4 regions of the Moorella sp. E306M genome follow, and region 4 is predicted to be linked to each of the others. Evidence: riboswitches for the same ligand, from Rfam matches in the RefSeq annotation. Region 4 holds a riboswitch; each other region holds the start of a gene.
The links. Region 4 has a riboswitch for cobalamin ahead of FLZ89_RS12255 (S-layer homology domain-containing protein). Riboswitches for the same ligand answer to the same signal wherever they lie in the genome.
Positions count from the first base shown of each region.

Region 1: it holds a riboswitch for cobalamin, as region 4 does, so the genes downstream of both, FLZ89_RS09895 (ribonucleoside triphosphate reductase) here and FLZ89_RS12255 (S-layer homology domain-containing protein) in region 4, are expected to answer to the same signal.
Region 2: it holds a riboswitch for cobalamin, as region 4 does, so the genes downstream of both, cobU (bifunctional adenosylcobinamide kinase/adenosylcobinamide-phosphate guanylyltransferase) here and FLZ89_RS12255 (S-layer homology domain-containing protein) in region 4, are expected to answer to the same signal.
Region 3: it holds a riboswitch for cobalamin, as region 4 does, so the genes downstream of both, cobK (precorrin-6A reductase) here and FLZ89_RS12255 (S-layer homology domain-containing protein) in region 4, are expected to answer to the same signal.

Region 1 covers NZ_BJKO01000001.1:1,919,062-1,924,055, reverse strand. Annotated here, with positions in the region: gene FLZ89_RS09895 (ribonucleoside triphosphate reductase) at 1-1,993, opposite strand, end outside; cobalamin riboswitch at 2,100-2,351, opposite strand; gene FLZ89_RS09890 (MerR family transcriptional regulator) at 2,472-2,855, opposite strand; gene FLZ89_RS09885 (MerR family transcriptional regulator) at 3,093-3,407, shown strand; gene FLZ89_RS09880 ((Fe-S)-binding protein) at 3,486-4,700, shown strand; gene FLZ89_RS09875 (FAD-dependent oxidoreductase) at 4,708-4,994, shown strand, end outside.
Region 2 covers NZ_BJKO01000001.1:2,910,551-2,915,544, forward strand. Annotated here, with positions in the region: gene cbiE (precorrin-6y C5,15-methyltransferase (decarboxylating) subunit CbiE) at 1-242, opposite strand, end outside; gene cbiD (cobalt-precorrin-5B (C(1))-methyltransferase CbiD) at 232-1,329, opposite strand; gene cobU (bifunctional adenosylcobinamide kinase/adenosylcobinamide-phosphate guanylyltransferase) at 1,348-1,962, opposite strand; cobalamin riboswitch at 2,042-2,215, opposite strand; gene FLZ89_RS15090 (translation initiation factor 2) at 2,245-2,511, opposite strand; gene FLZ89_RS15095 (PHP domain-containing protein) at 2,559-3,419, opposite strand; gene FLZ89_RS15100 (TIGR00282 family metallophosphoesterase) at 3,428-4,213, opposite strand; gene FLZ89_RS15105 (hypothetical protein) at 4,262-4,780, opposite strand; gene rny (ribonuclease Y) at 4,944-4,994, opposite strand, start outside.
Region 3 covers NZ_BJKO01000001.1:2,584,169-2,589,162, forward strand. Annotated here, with positions in the region: gene FLZ89_RS13340 (xanthine dehydrogenase family protein molybdopterin-binding subunit) at 1-332, shown strand, start outside; gene FLZ89_RS13345 (5'-deoxyadenosine deaminase) at 329-1,654, shown strand; cobalamin riboswitch at 1,712-1,912, shown strand; gene cobK (precorrin-6A reductase) at 2,264-3,055, shown strand; gene FLZ89_RS13355 (energy-coupling factor ABC transporter permease) at 3,084-3,839, shown strand; gene FLZ89_RS13360 (energy-coupling factor ABC transporter substrate-binding protein) at 3,904-4,191, shown strand; gene cbiQ (cobalt ECF transporter T component CbiQ) at 4,192-4,959, shown strand.
Region 4 covers NZ_BJKO01000001.1:2,376,362-2,381,355, reverse strand. Annotated here, with positions in the region: gene FLZ89_RS12255 (S-layer homology domain-containing protein) at 1-2,422, opposite strand, end outside; cobalamin riboswitch at 2,802-2,968, opposite strand; gene FLZ89_RS12250 (ATP-binding protein) at 3,088-3,984, opposite strand; gene FLZ89_RS12245 (ATP-binding protein) at 3,962-4,828, opposite strand; gene FLZ89_RS12240 (4Fe-4S binding protein) at 4,844-4,994, opposite strand, start outside.

The DNA of each region.
Region 1 (4,994 bases), 460 kb from region 4:
GGCTCCAGACCTCCGTTTCCCGGCCGCAGGCCGGGCATGTCCACTGCTCGCCGGAAAGATACCCGTGCTCGGGGCAGATGCTGAAGGTAGGAGTAATGGTGAAATACGGCAGGCGGAAATTATCCATCACCGTCTGCAGAAAACGCCGGCAGGTTGCTGTATCTGTCACCCTTTCCCCCAGGTAGGCGTGAAAGACCGTACCTCCGGTATATTTTAGCTGCAGCTCGTCCTGGTGCTCCAGGGCGGTAAACACGTCGTCGGTGTAGCCGACCGGCAGATGGGTGGAATTGGTATAATACGGCTCCTCTGTTCCGGAAGTGAAGATGTCGGGATAATTGCGTTTGTCCAGCCGCGCCAGACGGTAGGACGTCCCCTCCGCCGGCGTGGCTTCCAGGTTGAAGAGCTGGCCGGTTTCTACCTGGTAGGTGGCCAGGACAGAACGCATGAAGTCCAGGATTTCTAAAGCCAGACCCCTTCCCTCGCGGGTATTAATACCTTTCCCTATAAAATTCAGGAGGGCCTCGTGCATGCCCACGATACCGATGGTGTTAAAATGGTTCTCCCAGTACCTGCCGAAGCGTTCTTTAACCTGCCGCAAATAGAACCGGGAGTAAGGATAAAGCCCTTGCTCAGTAAATTTTTCCAGGATATTGCGTTTGAGAAGCAAGCTCTCTTTGGCCAGGTCCATCTTCGCTTTGAGGCCGGTGAAAAATTCTTCCTTCGTTTTAGAAAGATAACCCAGTCGGGGCAAATTTATGGTGACTACACCTATCGACCCGGTGAGGGGGTTGGCCCCAAAGAGACCGCCGCCGCGTTTCTTGAGTTCCCGGTTATCCAGACGCAGGCGACAGCACATACTCCGCACGTCTTCGGGCTTTAAATCGGAATTGATAAAATTGGCGAAGTAGGGGATGCCGTATTTGGCCGTCATGGCCAGGATTTTTTCTACCACCGGGCTTTCCCAGGGAAAATCCGGTGTGATATTGTAGGTAGGTATGGGGAAGGTAAAAATGCGGCCCCGGGCGTCTCCCTCCATCATCACCTCGCAGAAGGCCGTATTCAGCCAGTCCATCTCCTGCTGGAAGTCGCCGTAACATTCTTTCCTGCGCTCGCCGCCGATAATCACCGGCTCGTTAGCTAAAATCTGCGGCACAACCACATCCATGGTCAGGTTGACAAAGGGCGTCTGGAATCCCACCCTGGTGGGTACATTGAGGTTAAAGATGAATTCCTGCAGGGCCTGCTTGACTTCCCGGTAGTCCAGGCCGTCGTAACGGATAAAAGGGGCGAGGTAAGTATCGAAGTTGGAAAAGGCCTGGGCACCGGCAGCTTCTCCCTGCAAAGTATAAAAGAAATTGGCTATCTGCCCCAGGGCCGTCCGGAAATGCCTGGGCGGCGCGCTTTCTACCTTCTGCCCCACGCCGGCAAAGCCGCTTTCCAGTAAATCGGCCAGGTCCCAGCCACAGCAATAGGGCGCCAACAACCCCAGGTCGTGGATATGGATATCGCCCCTTTCATGGGCCTCGCGGATAGCCGGCGGGTAGACCTTTTCCAGCCAATACCTGGAACTGACGGCGGCGATGATATGGTTGTTGAGGCCCTGGAGGGAATAATTCATGTTGCTGTTCTCATTAATCCGCCAGTCCTGGCCGTCCAGGTAGCCCTGGACCATTTCCTGCACGTTGACCAGAAGGTGGCGGAAATCCCGCCATTCCGCATGTTGTTGCCGGTAAAGGATATAAGCCTTGGCCGTCCGGGCATGGCCATTCTCAATCAATACTTTTTCCACCAGGTCCTGCACGTCTTCGACGGTAGGCAGCCTGTCGGCAAATTTTTCCGCCAGAAGGGCCGTCACCTGGTTGGCCAGCTGGCTGGCCTGGCGGCGGTCCTGGCCCCCGACAGCCTGGGCCGCTTTGTAAATAGCATTGATTATCCTCTCCTCGTCAAAGTCCACTACCCGGCCGTCGCGCTTGATGATCTTCTTGGGTATCATGATAAAATTTAAATCTCCTTTCGCCTGCCTGAATGAAAAACCCCAACCACGCCTGCGTAGCTGGGGTAAATCCTCCCTTACCTCACCTTCACCATGGCCGTGGTTTAACGGTGAAATCTCACGGGCAGGTCTCCTGGCTCGGGTTCAACGCTCCCTGCTGCCTTCCCAGTCCAGCACTCAGCTCCTTTAGATGCACTACTCCGGGTACTTCTTAATACTATAAGAAATTAACCCGTAGCTGTAAATATCTTGCTGAGTGCTGGACCAGTGGCTCCTTTAGCAGGTACTCCCCCTCACAGTGGCGGCACCGCGCCGGACTTGCACCGGCTTCCCTGGCACCCGCGAGAATCCTTTTCTGGTAATGTTCAACACAGTAATCTTCGACAAAGATGAGGCAAAATCCTGCCGCTATATAACCTTCTCATCCCCCGGTTAAGCACTGTTTTTATTCACCTGGGGCTATTTTTCCTTGCTGGAATTACTTTGTTTCCTGTTTTCTATGGGGGCAGGTATTACAAAGGGAGGGATCGTCAAAGGAGATCTGGCAGTAAGTCCCTTCCTCCTTCCAGCATGGCTTGGCGCACCCTATGCGTTCAGTCTTCCGGGAGCAGGCCGGGCAGTCCTCGTATAACCAGCAAGGATAGAAGGCCAGGTAGTGTTTGATGGAGTTTAAATTGAAGCCTTTATCGATGAGCTTTTGAATGAAGCGCAGCCGTTTCAAGTCATTATTTGAGTAAAGGCGCCGCCCGTTCTTGCGTGCGGGCTGGATGAGTTTATGTCTTTCCCAGACCCGCAGGGTGCCCGGCTGTATGCCCAGTAAATCGGCGACCACGCTGATGGTATATAACATTTGTTCAGGCATTAAAAGCCGCCTCGCTTAACAATCAGTTTATAAATTATTGGCAGTTTTATTTTACGTTAACTTATCATCCCAGATCAAGTATCGCTTTTCTCCTATCTGAAAACATAATTTTGCTATATCTAAATAACTTTGTTGTAAGATTTTTTATAAGTTTATTGACATGGGTTTGTTCAACAAATATGATATAAGTAAGATCAATAGTAAGCGGGGCGAAGAAGGCCGGTGTATCCCATCGGTATGGTTATCCAGGTCTTAGATATTTCTCCCCACCGCCTGCGTCGCTGGGAACGAAAGGGACTGGTTGTTCCCATGAGGAAAAACGGCCGGCGCTGCTATTCGGAACTGGACTTACAACGGTTAATGTTTATTAAACGCCTCCTTGATGGCAAACATTGCCGGCTCGCAAACCTCCCTAATTACCTCGCCTTTTACCCCTGCTGGCAGGATGGCAAATGCATAAGCACCCCTTTAGAAGAGCCAAAGGAAGGGGCGCGTCCCTGCTGGCAAAAGAAAAACTGGTATTGTGGCTACCAGTTCCACCGGAAAGTATAGTCAGGGTTACAAGGCAAGGAAATATCCGTTTTTTAACTTCTAGCACCATTCATTAAATTTTATCCAGGAGTGTTGTTTATGTCCATTTTGCTGGCTACAGAAGCGCCTGGCCTTGCAAAAATCTCCCGGGCCATGGGCGGAGCCAGCCTGCAGACCTGCCTGGCCTGCGGCGTGTGCACCGGCGGCTGCCCTACCGGCGACATCGGCGCCCCCGTAGACCCCCGTAAAATGGTGCGCCTGCTCCTTTTGGGGATGGAAGACCGGCTCCTGGCGTCAGATATGATCTGGCTCTGCACCATGTGCGGCCGCTGTACAGTCTACTGCCCGGTGGGCGTGAATATGGGCGACCTGGTCCGGGCCATGCGGTCGGAACTGGCGGCAGAAGGCCGCGTCCCCGTAAACCTGCAGAAAGTGGTAGACCTGGCTCTAGAGTCTGGCAATAATATGGGGATCAGCCAGGAGGATTACCTCGACACCCTGGACTGGATGCAGGAAGAGCTCCAGGCGGAGTTCGGCAGTGAGGCGGAAATACCCGTTGATAAGAAGGACGCCAGGATATTGTACGTTATCAACCCGCGGGAAGCGAAGTTCTTCCCCCTCTCCATTCTAGCGGCGGCCAAAGTGTTCCATGCCGCCGGCGAAAGCTGGACCCTTTCCAGCCGCTACTGGGACGCGACCAACTACGCCCTTTTCTCCGGGGACGACAAAGCCGGCGCTATCCTGGTGCAACGCCTGGCCGATGAGGTGGAGCGCCTGGGCTGCCAGGAGTTGATCATGACCGAGTGCGGCCATGCCTTCCGCGCCATTCGCTGGGGGCCGGAGCAGTGGCTGGGGTACAAACTCCCCTTCAGCGTGCGCAGTATCGTCCAGCTCATGGCCGAATACCTGCAAGACGGCCGCATCCGCCTTGACCCCTCCCGCAACAGCGAACCGGTAACCTATCACGATCCCTGCAATCTAGGCCGCAAGGAGGGCATTTTTGAAGAACCGCGGCAGATACTCCGGGCGGCGGTAGCAGATTTCCGGGAGATGACACCCAACCGTGAGAATAACTACTGCTGCGGCGGCGGTGGCGGCCTGCTCTCTTTGAGCGAGTTTGGCCAGGAACGCATGGCTAAAGGAAAGGTGAAAATAGAACAGATCCGGCGCACGGGAGCAAAGATTATCGCCACTCCCTGCCATAACTGCGTTGACCAATTGAACGATTTATGCCGTCATTATCACCTCGATGTTAAGGCGAAAAACATAGTCGAGCTGGTAGCCGACGCTCTCGTAATTAATGGCAAGGAGTGAGGTATTGATGGTTAAAAATGGTTCGTTGCCGGTAGCCGTACTGGGAGCAGGTATCGCCGGGGTCCAGGCGGCTCTAGACCTGGCCTGCCTCGGCTACCAGGTAATCCTGGTAGAACGCGCTGCCCGGCCGGGCGGCAAGCTGGCTATTTTACCCAAGACCTTTCCCACCAACGACTGCAGCGCCTGCGCTATGACGCCCTGGAATGGTTTCTTCTGTATACGCTCCCCGCACTTTATCAGGCTGGCCGGGGAAGATAAAATCGTACTCTTGACCGGTGCTGAAGTTAAAAACTT
Region 2 (4,994 bases), 530 kb from region 4:
TCCCCGGATACCAGGATAGCCGTAGGGCGGCCGCGTATCTGCAACAGGCAGGAGCGTAACCCCTCCAGGTCGCCCGTGATAACCCTTTTCTCGCGTTCTAAATCTTGAAAAAGGTTCAAAGCCCGGGGGCCGCCGATAAGGACTTCGGCCGCCGCCGCTGCCCGCCGGGCCGCCGGCGTTATGTATTCCGGGCTGCCTGGTCCAACCCCGATGACGGTCAGCCACCGGCCATCAGCTCCCATGGCCCCACGCCTCCAGTATCTGCCGGGCCACCGCATCCCGGCCCATAATTTCTCCCTGCAGGTTGAGCAAAACCGTACCTACGGTGAGCTCACCACGGACAAAGTCCTCGGCCCGCCGGCTGGCCCGGGCCGCCAGGGTGTCCCAGAACTCTCGCCCCAGACCGTGGCTATGGATAATTTCCTGGGCAGCTTCCACTGTAGTTACCTCTAAAAGCTGCCGCACGGCTTCCGGGGATGCCCCCCGCGCCGCGGCCCAGGCGGCCAGGATTTCCTGGCGGGCGTCGGCCAGGCGGCTGTGGGTATAAAAGATGCCTCCCACCACCTTGATGAGCTTGCCGCCGTGCCCCCACAGGAGCACCCGCTTCACCCCCCGCCCGGCGCAGGCCTCCAACATGTAGCCGATAAAGTTGCTGGTCAGAACAATGGCCGCAGCCGGCAGGTGATAGCGTTCTTCGGCCTGGCGCTGCCCCAGGCGGCCGGGGGTCAGGATGAGGGTCTCCCAGCCGGCAGCCAGGGCGACGTCTATTTGCGGTATCAGGGAAGTACGGTAGGCCTCTTCGGACATGGGTTCGACAAAACCGGTAGTGCCCAGGATCGAAAGGCCGCCCTCAATCCCCAGGCGGGGGTTGAGGGTCCGCCGGGCCAGCTCTTCCCCCCCGGGGATGCTGATTTCCAGCTCCAGGCCCTGGCCGGGCGGGGTTACATCGGCAACTGCCGCGGCGATCATTTGCCGGGGAACGGGATTAATGGCCGGTTCCCCCGGCGGTATAGCCAGGCCGGGACGGGTTACTGTCCCGACGCCGGGTCCGCCGCGCAAAGTCAACCCCCGGCCGGATTGCCGGGCGCGGACGTGGATGGCAGCCCCGTGGGTAACGTCAGGGTCATCGCCGGCGTCTTTGACCACCACGGCCTCGGCCCAGCCCGGACCCTGGTGCACGGTAACCGGCAGGGTTACCTTTTCCCCCCGCGGCAGGGTAAGGGTAACCTCCCGCACCAGTTGTTTCTGCCATAAAGCTATGGCCGCCGCCCTCGCCGCAGCAGCCGCACAGGTACCTGTGGTATAACCCCGCCGTAACTCCCTCTGCAACGATTTCTCCTCCAGTTTTTATTGTATTTTCGGAGAAGTTCCTCCCAACAACCTTTCTTCATTAGCCTTATTATCCTTTAAAACCAGGGGCAGGCCGGCCACCACCAGGTAGACCTGGTCGGCCCGGCGAGCAATCTCCTGGTTGGCCAGGCCCAGCAGGTCCCGGAAAACCCGGCCCAGGGGATAGGGAGGAATGAGCCCCATTCCCGCTTCTTCAGTAACAATAATTACCCGCGCCGGTACCTGCCGGGCTACGGCCGCCAGTTCCCTCACTTTGACCATGATGGCTTCTACAGCCGCCGTACTTTTTTCCCAGCTGTCTCCTGCTCCAGCCGCCTCCTGGCTCAAAAGGTTGCTGAGCCACATGCCCAGGCTGTCCAGGAGGATGGTACCGGCACGCCGCCCTTCCCGGGCCACGGCTTCCGTGACGGCCAGGGGAGCTTCCACCGTCAGCCATGCAGCCGGTCGTCGGCGCCGGTGCATGTCCACCCGGGCCGCCATTTCGGCATCGTCCACGGTCGCCGTGGCCAGGTAGACTACTTTTTCGCCTCCGGCAGCAGCCAGTTCTTCAGCCAGGCGGCTTTTGCCACTCCTGGCCCCCCCGGTTACCATGATTAACGACCCGTACCCCATAGAATGGCCTCCTAAAATAAAAACTCCAGCCCCCACGAAGCAGCTGGAGTCACATCACCTAACTTTAGGCCCCTTAACGCGAGGGTGAAATGAACAGGCAGGTTTCCTGGCTCCGGCTCCTTGCCTGGCTTCGCCTTCCCGGTATAATACCAGTGGCCTTGAAGCAGGCTCCCCGGTTACAGTGGCGCGACCGCTCAGGATTTACACCTGATTCCCTTTTAACCTTTCAGGCACCTGTTCCCTATTAAGTTAATTATAGTATAAATCGCTCCCTCCTATCAGTCAAGCCCTGGGTAACGATATGCCCTGCAACTTATTTGTGATCATAGCCAGCTCTTTATTCTTTTCCCAGATAGCCCGGGCATAGCGCCGGTTGCGGAGCTGGAGCTTTTCCTTTTCCTGGCGCAGGCGATTTACCATCTCCCACTTTTCGGCTTCACTTTTTTCTATCAGGCGTAGCAAGACACGCCGGCTGACCCGTAATTGTTCTACCTTACTTTCCAGCTCCTGGATACGCCGGTAAAGGCCAGCTGCCTCATTGCCAGCCAACGGCCCCACCCCCTCATTATTAGTTTGCTAAAGTATATGCCTGGAAATCAAACCTTAGTCGCTTGAGCTTTAATCTTTTCCGCTCGCCTCTGTAATTGCTCCAGTTCCGCTGTGCCCACCCGGCAGGTCCCCAGGTCGGCATGGCTGTTGTCAACCATGCCGTGGAAATCTGACCCGCCGGTTACCACCAGGTCATACCGGGAGGCAAATTCCAGGTAACGCCTGGTGGCAGCGGCATCGTGGAGAGGATAATAGGCTTCGATACCCTGTAAGCCGCCATCAACAAGGGCCGGAAGAAGGGCATCAGCCGGGCTTAAGCCCGGGTGGGCCAGGACCGGCACTCCGCCAGCCTTTAATATTACCTCCACCGCCCGGCCAGGTTCAACTTTTTCCCGCGGGACATAAGCAGGCCGGCCCCGTGCCAGCAGGGTTTTGAAGGCCGCCTCCACAGAGGGGGCATATCCCTTACGGACCAGAACGGCTGCGATATGGGGACGGCCCACGGCCTCGCCCCTGAGTTCCTGCTCGACCTCGCTCATGCTGATATCATAACCCAGCTCTTGTAATCTGGCGACCATCCGGGCCGTGCGCCGGTAACGCGCCTGGCGCATAGTTTCCAGGAAGGCCAGCAAATTTTCCTTTTGCCAATCAAGGTAATAACCCAGAATATGAATTTCTTTATCTTCCCACTCGGTGCTCAGCTCGACCCCAGGAATGACCGTCACGCCGTAACTGCTGCCGGCAGCCAGGGCTTCTGCCAGGCCGGCTACCGTATCATGATCGGTGACACCAAGGGTCGTTAAACCTTTGGCCTTTGCCAGCCTGATTAGTTCTGGGGGTGAAAGCAGACCGTCGGAACTCGTAGTATGGGTATGTAAATCAGCTAGCTGCATAGATATCTTGTCCAATGGTTAATTTACGCCGTGCCGTAGTGCTGCAACCTCTGGATAGCCATTGCCCGGCCGGTAGCGGGATCAATATCTACCAGCACGGCTTCCAGCTGAATAATGCCACCGGCGACTTCAAACCGCACCGGCAGCTGGGTAAGAAATTTTTTAACGACAAGTTCTGTTTTTACCCCCAGGACCGAATCCCTGGGGCCGGTCATGCCTACATCGGTGATATAGGCCGTCCCCTGGGGCAGGACGCGGGCATCGGCCGTCTGGATATGGGTATGGGTCCCGATGACCGCACTTACCAGTCCGTCAAGGTACCAGCCCAGGGCAACCTTTTCTGAAGTTGCTTCAGCATGGAAGTCTACTAAAATGATCTTAGTTATCTCCCCGATCTCTTCTGCCAGGCGGCGTCCTAGGCGAAAAGGACACTCCAGGGATGATAGAAACACCCGCCCCGATAAATTAATAATTCCTACCTGCAGGTCTTCCTTGACCTTTACCAGGGTATAGCCCCTGCCAGGAGTACCAGGAGGATAATTGGCCGGCCGGACAATGCGCTCATCCTCCTCCAGGAGGGCCAGCGCTTCTCGCTTATCCCAGACATGGTTGCCCATGGTTAAAATATCAATGCCGGCGGCAAAAAGTTCACCGGCAATAGCCGGCGTAATACCATTACCACCGGCAGCATTTTCGCCGTTTGCTACTACAAGGGCCGGCCGGTATTCCTGGAGCAGAGGTGGCAGGAGTTCCCGGATCGCTTTACGGCCCGGCCGTCCCACTACATCGCCAATCATTAGAACCCGCAAAAACAAGGCTCCCCTCGAATTACCTTAAAATTATTATTCGCGCCGGTTCTATTTATTAAACACCATGACCCGACCTTCTTCCCGGAAGGCAATTAGCTGGCGCTCCGGGACGGTACCCCTAACACTTTCCAGCATACGGTCAATTAACTCTTCCTGGAGCAAAAGTTCTTCTTCCATGATATTATCATTGTTCTCCGCAACCAGGCTGGACCCAAATTCCTCCCGCACCAGGGCAATAATGAGGTCAATTTCATCCCGGGAAAGGGTGGTTACATCCCGTTGTACCTCCAGGGCTGTCAGCTGGTCATAAGGTGTATATTTAAGGTTAATGACCCTTGCTTCCCGGTCTTCCAGGTAGTTATATACTTCCAGGGATTTACGGAATTTCTTTTCAAACTGCTGGATAGCCTCCCCGGCCAGGGGTTGGGACAGCATAAAAGTAAAGCGTAAAACCTGGTCTTGGGGTTCATAGTTAATGGTACCTACTTCCGGGTAACGTACCAGGATAGAAATAAGGAGACCGATAGTATCAGATACTTCGCCGCCGTGTTTGTACTTCAGGCCCAAGGTTAACACCTGCCCCGTACTTTTATGTATATGTATAAGATGTTACCACCAATAAGACACTACTTCTGCAACCAAAAGCAAATTCCTGCCTGCCTTGTCCTCCGGAAACGATGAAAATTTAATGGCAGGGATGGAAAAACTATTTCCTTCCCTGCCATTTAAATTATTTAGCATAATCGACAGCGCGGGTTTCGCGAATAACTACCACTTTAAT
Region 3 (4,994 bases), 210 kb from region 4:
GCCAGATTGAAGGCGGTGTCGCCCAGGGCCTGGGTATGGCCCTACTGGAAAAGGTTCACCTGCAGCAGGGCCGGATCGTTAATAATTCCTTTTCTACCTATCTCATTCCTACTGCCCTGGATATACCCGAGATTCAGCCCCTGATTGTGGAAACCCATGAGCCCACCGGCCCCTACGGCGCCAAAGGAGTTGGTGAACCCGCTACCATCCCCACCGTACCGGCCATTATCAATGCTATTTACAATGCCGTGGGAGTTCGCATTACTGAATTGCCGGTTACACCGGAGAAAATCCTGGCCGCCCTGCGGGAAAAAGAAGGAGAGAAGAAATGAGTATTTTAATCAAGAACGGTACCCTGGTTACCATGAACCCCCGGAGGGAAGTTTTCCAGGGGGATATCTATATTGAAGACGACCACATCGCCGCCATCGGCAATACACCGGCCACTGCCGACCGGATTATCGACGCCACGGGCCAGCTGGTCATCCCCGGCCTCATCCAGCCCCATATTCACCTCTGCCAGTCCCTCTTCCGCGGTCGCGCCGACGACCTGGAACTCCTGGACTGGCTGCGCCTGCGCATCTGGCCCCTGGAAGGTGCCCACGACCCCGAGTCCCTTTATTACTCCGCCCTGCTGGGCATCGGTGAACTTTTCTTAAGCGGAACCACCACCATCGTCGACATGGAGACCGTCCATCATACCGATGCGGCCATTGAAGCTATTGCCAAAAGCGGCATCCGGGCCATTACCGGCAAAGTAATGATGGACTTTGGCGAGGACGTTCCGGACAGCCTTAAAGAAACAACGGCGGCCTCCCTTAAAGAAAGCGTCGACCTGCTGGAGAAGTGGCACGGCCACGCCAATGGCCGCATCCAGTACGCCTTTACGCCCCGTTTTGTCGTCTCTTGCACCGAAGAATTATTATTAGAAGTCCGGGACCTCGCCCGCCATTACGGCGTTAAAATCCACACCCATGCTTCAGAAAACCGGGGTGAATGCGCCCTGGTGGAAAAACTCCACAACCGGCGCAACGTCATTTACCTTGACGATCTCGGCCTCACCGGTCCCGACCTCATCCTGGTCCACTGTATCTGGCTCAGTGAAGAGGAGAAGGATATCCTGGCCCGCACCGGTACGAAAGTGGTCCACTGTCCTTCGTCTAACTTAAAGATGGCTTCCGGTATCTGCCCGGTACCGGATCTCCTGAGCCGGGGTACTGTGATTTCCCTGGCCGCCGACGGCGCGCCGTGCAATAACAACCTGGACGCCTTTATGGAAATGCGGCTGGCAGCGTTGATCCAGAAACCCCTCCATGGGCCCACCGCTATGCCGGCGCCTGTGGTCTTTGAAATGGCCACCCTGGGCGGGGCCCGGGCCGTGGGCATGGAAAAGGAAATCGGCAGCCTGGAAGTAGGGAAGAAAGCCGACCTGGCCTTGGTTTCCCTGGCAGGCCTCCATACCCAGCCGCAGGACGGCGTCGACGTCTACACCCAGCTGGTCTACCAGGCCAGAGGCTCGGATGTCACCCTGACCATGGTCGACGGCAAAATTGTCATGGAGGAAAGGCAATTGAAGACCATTGATGCCGGTGAAGTCCGGAAAAAGGCCAGTGAAGCCATCCTGCGTGTCGCCCGGCGAGCCGGGCTGGCATAACAACTCCTGGCAAAAAATCATCAGGAATAAGGACTTACCAAGCTACGTTAAAACCCCTGGACATCATATCCAGGTTATGCTAGAATAACATTAAAGTGAATATGTTCTAGGCAAATACGGGAAGTCAGTGCAAATCTGACACGGTCCCGCCACTGTGAGGGGGAGCGAGGCACCATCAAGCCACTGGGTAATACCTGGGAAGGCGGTGCCGGAGCAGTGATCCCGAGTCAGGATACCGGTTGCCTGGAAACCTTTACCCCTACGCCGGATAGGGGGTGGTTGGCCAAAACCATGGCAAGCATACCCTCTGCTTGTGTAGGAGCAGAGGGTTTTAAATTGCATACAGTATGGGTGCGCGGTCTCGAGAAGACCGGGCTTAAATTCAGCCGCCGGCAGGGGAGAGGTTGGGCAAATCACCGCCTGGAAGCGGGAACTTGCCGCAACCGATGATGCCAGGCCAACAGGCTAGCCTGTTCTGAGGCCACCAGGGTCTCAACCCGGGGAGGTGGTTTAGTTAGGCATGCCTGTTTTAGCGGCGCCACCGGTTTCCCCGGCAAAACAGCCGGGGATTTTTAGTTTCTACAGGGAGGACGGCGCGTTTTGATTTTAGTGGTAGGGAGTACCGGCGAGGGAAGGCAGTTAATCCGTAACCTGCGGCAGGAAGGCTACGAGGTTGCCACCTGGACTGACAGCACCTATGGCGAACAGCTGGCCCGGCAGGATGGGGCGACGTTAATTTTAACAGATCCCTTAACGGAAAGTAATCTAGCCGCCCTGAAGGTTGGCCGGGCGTTGGAAGCAGTAATAGACGCCACCCTTCCTTACCCCAACCAGCTATCCAGGACCCTGGAAGCCTGGTGCCGGCAACACTGCTTACCTTACCTGCGTTTTTTACGACCAGAAACAAAGTTGCCGGACGACCGCCTCATTTACCAGGTGGCAACCTGGGAAGAAGCCGCCCGTACTGCCGCCGGGCTGGGGGAGACTATCTTTTTAACTACCGGTACCAATAACCTGGAAGTGTTCGTCAAAAACCCCCTGCTTAAAGGTAAACGCATTGTGGTCAGGGTATTACCGGAGCACCGGGTAATTAAAAAATGCCAGGACCTTGGCTTGACACCCCGCGACATTATCGCCATGCAAGGGCCTTTTTCCAAAGAAATAAATAAAGCCATGTTTAAAGCCTATAGGGCCGGTGTTATCGTCACCCGGGACGCCGGTCCGGCCGGCGGTACCGGGTCCAAAATTGCCGCCGCCCTGGCGCTGAAGATCCCGGTAGTAGTAATCAAGCGGCCTTCCATCCAGTACCTTTATCCAGTTTACACAGTTGCCGAAGCCATCGCCCTGTTGAAAAAAATAGCAACGGCATTTCCAAGTTCAATTCCAGAGGGAGGTATATAGCGTGTTCCGCCGTATAACCATACTGGGTATGTATATCGTGCTGGCCATGGCCGTCCTGCCCCAGCCGGCCTATGCCATGCACATCGCCGAGGGCTTCCTGCCCTTCAACTGGGCCGCCTTCTGGTTTGTCGTCGTCCTACCCTTCTGGTTCTGGGGCCTGCGGTCCATCCAGCAGACCGTTAAAAGCAACCCCGGGCTGAAAATGCTCCTGGGCCTGGCAGGCGCCTATGCCTTTGTCCTGTCGGCCTTGAAAATCCCGTCAGTAACCGGTAGCTGTTCCCATCCCACCGGCGTGGGACTGGGCGCCATCCTCTTTGGCCCCTCTGCCATGAGCATCCTGGGAGGTATTGTCCTCCTCTTCCAGGCCCTCCTGCTGGCCCACGGCGGCTTGAGCACCCTGGGTGCCAACACCTTTTCCATGGCCGTCGTCGGACCCTTTGTGTCCTACGGCCTTTACCGCCTGGTACGGAGGCTCAATGGCTCAATGCCCGTAGCCGTCTTCCTGGCCGCCACCCTGGGGGACCTGATGACCTATATCACCACTTCCCTGCAGCTGGCCCTGGCCTTCCCGGCCCAGCCCGGCGGGGTGCTGGCGTCCATGCTGAAATTCATGGGCATTTTTGCCGTTACCCAGATACCCCTGGCCATTAGCGAAGGTATCTTAACTGTCATCGTCTTTAACTTGCTGGCCACTTATAATAAAAACGAATTGCTAGAGCTGTCTATTTTAGATGATAATAAGGCCTTGGTGGTGGGAGGCCGCAACCAGCAGCATATCCGGTAAAAAGGGTTAAAACGGACTTATTAACTATTGTAACTGACATCCAGTTCATGGAGGTGTACAAGTAATGAGTACCGCCCAGAAAAATATCTTTTTACTCTTGATCGTTATTCTCCTGGCAGCGGCACCCTTTTTCCTTCACCGCAGCGCTGAATTTGCTGGTGCTGACGACCAGGCGGAAGATACTATTACCCAGATCCGGCCTGATTATGAACCCTGGTTTAAACCTGTGTGGGAACCCCCCAGCGGGGAAGTGGAATCCTTCCTCTTTGCCGCCCAGGCCGCCATCGGCAGCGGCATTGTTTGCTACTTTCTGGGTTACAGCAAAGGAAAGAAACAGCGGGAGCAACAGTAAATGTTCAGCATTGATCAGTATGCCTATAGTAACCGGTTGAAGAACGTCCATCCGGGCGAAAAAATAGCCTTTGCCCTGGTAACCCTCCTGATCGCCCTGGTGGCGCCCCGGCCTTCAATTCCTGCCATTATTATTGCCCTGATGGCCGGAGCTACCATTGGATTCGCCGGCATCCCGGCCCGTTTTTACCTGCAGCTTATGCTAGTGCCCTTTTCTTTTTTACTAGCAGGGGTGATCATGATCGCCCTCACCATTACCGGCCAGCCTCAGACCGGTCTTAAGGGCGTGACCATCCTGGGGTGGACCTTTGGTGTTACCCCAGCCGGCATGCACCTGGCCGGCAAAATTTTTCTCAAGTCCCTGGGGGCCGCTGCCTGCCTTTATTTTCTGTCCCTAACAACACCCATGGTCGATATCCTTACCGTTCTCAGACAATTGCGCTTCCCGGCCCTTCTGGTGGATTTAATCAGCCTGACCTACCGCTTTATCTTTGTCCTGCTGGCGACCGTCAACGATATTTATACCGCCCAGGCTTCCCGCCTGGGCTATACTTCCCTGCGCACTTCCTATCATTCCCTGGGCCAGCTGGCGGCCAGCCTTTTTATTAAGACTTACCGCCGCTCCCAGGAACTATTCACCGCCCTGACGGCCAGGGGCTACCATGAAGAGCTGCGCGTGCTGGAGGCTGCTTATCCTTTCTCGTGGCCCTTTTTATGCCTGGCCGCCATCTTTGACCTGGCTTTAGTGATTTTAATGCTGCTTACATAATGCCGGCTGTCTTCAGACCGGCTTCTCCACTTGCC
Region 4 (4,994 bases):
CTATGGGTACGCTGCCGTTGACTTTGTACATCCACCCGTTCATACCACTGTTGGCCTGGCCGGCGATGCTTTTAACAAAGCCGTTATCGTCGACGTAGGAAAGACCGGTGGCGTCCAGGGCTCCCAGGGCCGTCAGGCCCCACCTGCCGTTTTTGCTCACCATGACCGAGCCGGGCCCATAAAGGAGCTCGCCGTTCATGCCTACTACGGCAATGTCGACGATGCAGTAATCACGATCCGGAGTGGATGAGGTGGGTAAGGTAATATTGAGAATGGCCGTCGCCGTCAGGCCGTTATAAATAGCCTTTACCACCGTCTGGCCGGTATTGAGGGCAGTGACCAGGCCGTAGTCGCTGTCAGAAACACTAGCGATGCTGGTATCGCCCACCGACCAGACGGCCTCGTTGGTCACGTCGCTCCTCGTGCCGTCAAAATAAGCCAGTACGGCCTTAAACTGCTGCTTGCCGTTGAGATTGAGGCTGGCAGCAGCAGGTTGAACAAGAAGGCCCAGGGAAGTTCTGGGGTCGATTGTTCCAGCCAGGATAAGATAAGTATAAAGGGCCTCGCTGGCGTCCAAAACATTTCTATATGCACCAAAGCTACCATCATCGTTCAAGGCTTTGAGCATCATGTAGGATACCGGCGATAACCCCGTAGGGCTTCGCCAGCTCAAAAGATCATGTCCCAGCCTTTTCAGGGTAATAATCACTTCGGTGGTATCTACTACCGGATCTTCGGCCCAAGACTCGGTGCGATAATACACGCTGCCGTCAGGCTGCAGCCACTTCTTTAAATAGGCCAGGCCCTTATCGATGGCGCTCTGGATTTGCGGGTCATTTTGTTGATAACCTGGCAGATAAGTCAAGGCCCGGATCGCCTGGGCGGTAGACATAAAGTCGGGGTAAAAAGTGTTACCCACCGCCTCTCCCCAGGCGCCATAAGTGGCCTCGGCCACGCTTTGCTTGCCCAGGATGTAATCGTGGGCATAAACATCATTGATTAAGGTTATCTGGCCCGCTTCCCCCAGAGCAATATAGGCCCACATGTCGCTGTAAACGCTGTTGTCAAAACCGTTAGGAGAATGCCGTTCCTTTAAAAGATTTGCCAGCTTATTTACCCGTACTGTATCACCCCATCTATTTAAGGCCAACAAGCATTGGGCTATAGTTTTCGTTCTTGATCTTTTCACCCATGGAGAACTGCTGCCGGCATAATCATTATACGTTTTACCTAAAGATTTTAAGGCAATCAGGGTTTCGGCCGTAGAAAAGGTACTATCCCACTGGGCCGGGATAGCGCCAGTGTCTACGTCCTGGATATCTTTAAGGTAAGCCAGGCCCTCCTGGATGGTTTTATAAACGTCGCTACCTTCTACCTTCGCCCCGTCAAAGTAGCTGAGGGCCGTAAGCACCTGGGCCGTTAAATCCGGTTCCTCCGCGGTATAACCGCTCCATGCCGCTCCGGCTGGCTGCCCCCAGGCGTTTTTATGTTCATGTTTAAACCCATTAAGGTAGTTCAAGGCATACACCTGGTCAATGACACTAAGCCTGCCTGCTTTGCCAAGGGCGGTTAAAACTGTAACATCGTCATAAATGCTGTTGCCAAAATAAATCGTTCCATTAGTAGTCTTTTGTTTAGCAATAATGGCGTCGGCTAGCATATTAATGTAACTTGAAGTCGGATCTACGGCATAAAGGGCGGTTAATTCTTTCGCCAGATAGACGGCATCCAGTACGGAGGGATTGCTGGCAGCAGCCTCGGCAGAGGCAATAACGACATTTTTCAAAGATTTACCATTATAGACCCACCCGCCTCCAGAAAGGTCTTCACCGGCGTTGACCAGAGCTTCTACGCAGCGATAATCAAAGTTCCAACCGTTGACCTCATAAGTTAAACTGCCATTCTGGTAACGATTTTTAAAATAAGAAACTGCCTTGCTAATGCTGTCCTGGACCTGGTTATAAACAGGATCATTAACCGGCAAATCAGGTTTTACCAGCGCCAGGGCCTGCAGCGGTGCCTTGGTGCCATAATCATTGGCCAAAGGGCCAAAGCTACCGTCGGCATTCTGGGTCGCCATAATGTAAGTAATTAAACTATTATTATTGCCAAGTAAGTCGGCCAGTTTTTCGATGCTGCTTTTTAACGTTTCCTCATTCTTGGTCCATTTTACTTTATCTTCTAGATTTTCTCCCGCCAGGGTAAGTATGTAGGCCGTGTAGCCGTCAATCTTCTCCCCGGCCTGGTAGCGGTCGTTAATAAATTTTATGGCTTTGGCGGCCAGTTCTTGGGCAGTATAGGCAACGGCCTGATCCGCGGCCATAGCCTTGTCCGGGACAACAAAAGGTACAAGAAAGCTGAAAAGAAGGCAAACCGTTGTTGCCAGGGATATAAAACGCCTGTTGAACCTCTTATAGGACATTCCTGCCACCTTGCCTTTCATAAAATTTAGCCAGAGAATCAAAAGGGTCTTAACGGGTGTCACACCTTTACGACGTGCTCCAGACCCAGCACCTGTCTGCTTGCAAAAATGAAAAAGACGGCCTCATGCTAACACCTCCCTGCAATACTCCCCGGGTGGGTTAGAATAGGCCGTCCATCTACCGTTCCCGGCGCATCGTGAACATCCAGTTGTTGTCCCTTGTTGGAAGCTCCTTGCCGGGCCGGCTGGCAGCATTTAAGCCGGCCCCTCGGGGCCAGGCGCCTACCCTGATAAAATTAAAACCCCTGCTCCAAAGAAATCAGGGGTTATGCCGTTTCCCCATCCTGCGTAGGGAGCACCAGCTACTTCGGCAAGCACCAGGTCTCCTGGCTCGGGTTCACCGTTCCCCCACGCCTTCCCAGCCCGCACTCAGCCTAAAGAAGTTAACCCGTTACAAAAACGTACTGAGTAGCGGTCCAGTGGCCTGATGCGGGGTCACTCCCCCTTACAGTGGCGCGACCGCGCCGGATTTGCACCGGCTTCCCTTGATGCCTGCACCGTTATTCATTTTTCTTTATATAACCATTCTACAGATACTACCAGAATCCTCCCGGCAAGAACTTTTTTATTTGCCCCATATTTATTTGCCCCATAAAGTCCTCTTACTACTTTCCTATCCTTGCCAATTGTACCATCAAGCTATCCCACATGGCTTTGACGGCATTTGCTGCCGCCCCGTGGGAACAGGCCGTAAGCGGCACGGCATTTACCAAGGCCCTGGCCACGTCGGCATCAAAAGGTATTTTACCGGCTATGGTAAGGCCCTGCTCATAACAATAAGCTTCAATCTCCCGGCTTTTCTCAGGGGCCAGGTCATATTTGTTAATACAAACGGCCACCGGTACTTTAAAGTGGCCGGCCAGCTTCACCACCCGTTCCAGGTCGTGCCAGCCGGCTACCGTCGGTTCCGTCACCACCAGGGCCAGGGTTACCCCGCTCAGGGAGGATATGACCGGGCAGCCGATGCCGGGCGGGCCGTCGGTAATGATCAGCCGGGCCTTATTTTCCTCCGCCAGCCGCCGCGCTTCCTGGCGTACCTTCGTCACCAGCTTGCCGGAATTGTCCTCGGCCAGGCCTAGCTGGGCATGTACAAGAGGGCCGTGAGGTGTTTCTGAAATATACCAGTACCCGGCTAGGTTGGGTTTCATGGTAATGGCCCCTGCCGGGCACGTCAAGGTGCAGACCCCGCAGCCTTCACATGATAGAGAATCCACCTGAAAAACGGAGCCCCTTGACCCGTTATCTGCCTTCGTGATAGCGCCAAACCGGCAAACTTCGATACAGCGGCCGCACCCGGTGCAACGCCCGGCATCAGTAACCGCTTTGTTGGAGCCGTAAAATTCATTGACGCTCTCCACCTCCGGCCGCAGGAGCAGGTGCAGGTCGGCAGCGTCAACGTCACAGTCGGCCAGGACTTTATCCTCCGCCAGGGCTGCCAGGGCAGCAACGATAGAAGTTTTACCGGTACCGCCCTTACCGCTAATTACCAGCAGCTCTTGCATGTTGTGACACCAGCCTCTCTATCTCCTGCCAGAGGCCGACAAAAGGCGGTACCCAGTCGGGATAATCTTCCACCAGGCATCTCCCTCTGGCATAGGTGGCAGCATATCTTTTGTCAAAGGGGATTTTCAGAAGGACCGGAATCTTTTCCTGGCGGCAATAACGCTCCACCCGCAGGTCACCCAGGGTGGAACGATTGATAACCACCGCAAAAGGAATACCCAGTTCTCGCACCATGCCGACTGCGAGCTTGAGATCATTAAGGCCGAAAGGAGTGGGCTCCGTAACCAGCAGGCAAAAATCGCTGCCCTTCAAGGCAGCTACTACCGGGCAGGAAGTACCCGGCGGGGCGTCTATAAGGGTGAGCCCTTCTTTGTGGGCGAGCCTTTTGACCGCTCTGATCACCGGGGGTGCCAGGGGCACGCCCACATCAATCTTGCCGTGGACAAAATCAATCTTGCCGGCCTGGCCCCTGGCTACCGCCCCGATACGATAAGGTTTCTCTGTAATTGCACCCTGGGGACACACAATGGCGCAGCCGCCGCAGCCGTGGCACATTTCCGGAAAAGTAATAACCTTACCCCCGGCGACGGCCAGGGCGTGAAAAGCGCAAACTTCGCTGCACTTGCCGCAGCCGTTACATTTGGTATTGTCCACTTCCGGGACCGGCAGGGTCACTTCCTCTTCTTCCTGGAATACCGGATGCAGGAAGAGATGGGCATTGGGCTCTTCTACATCGCAGTCGAGTACCTGCACCGGTATTTTCCTGGCCAGGGCCAGGGCCAGGTTGGTAACAATGGTCGTTTTCCCCGTGCCCCCTTTGCCGCTGGCCACAGTGACAAGCATTCCCTTCACCACACTTTAATCAAGACTGAGAGCATTATTCGGGCACTCATCAACGCAGGCGCCGCACTCCAGGCACTCGTCGGCATTAATAGTCGCTACTTCTTCAACGGTAATGGCTTCTACCGGACAAACCTCGACGCAGCTGCCACAGCCGGTGCACTTATCT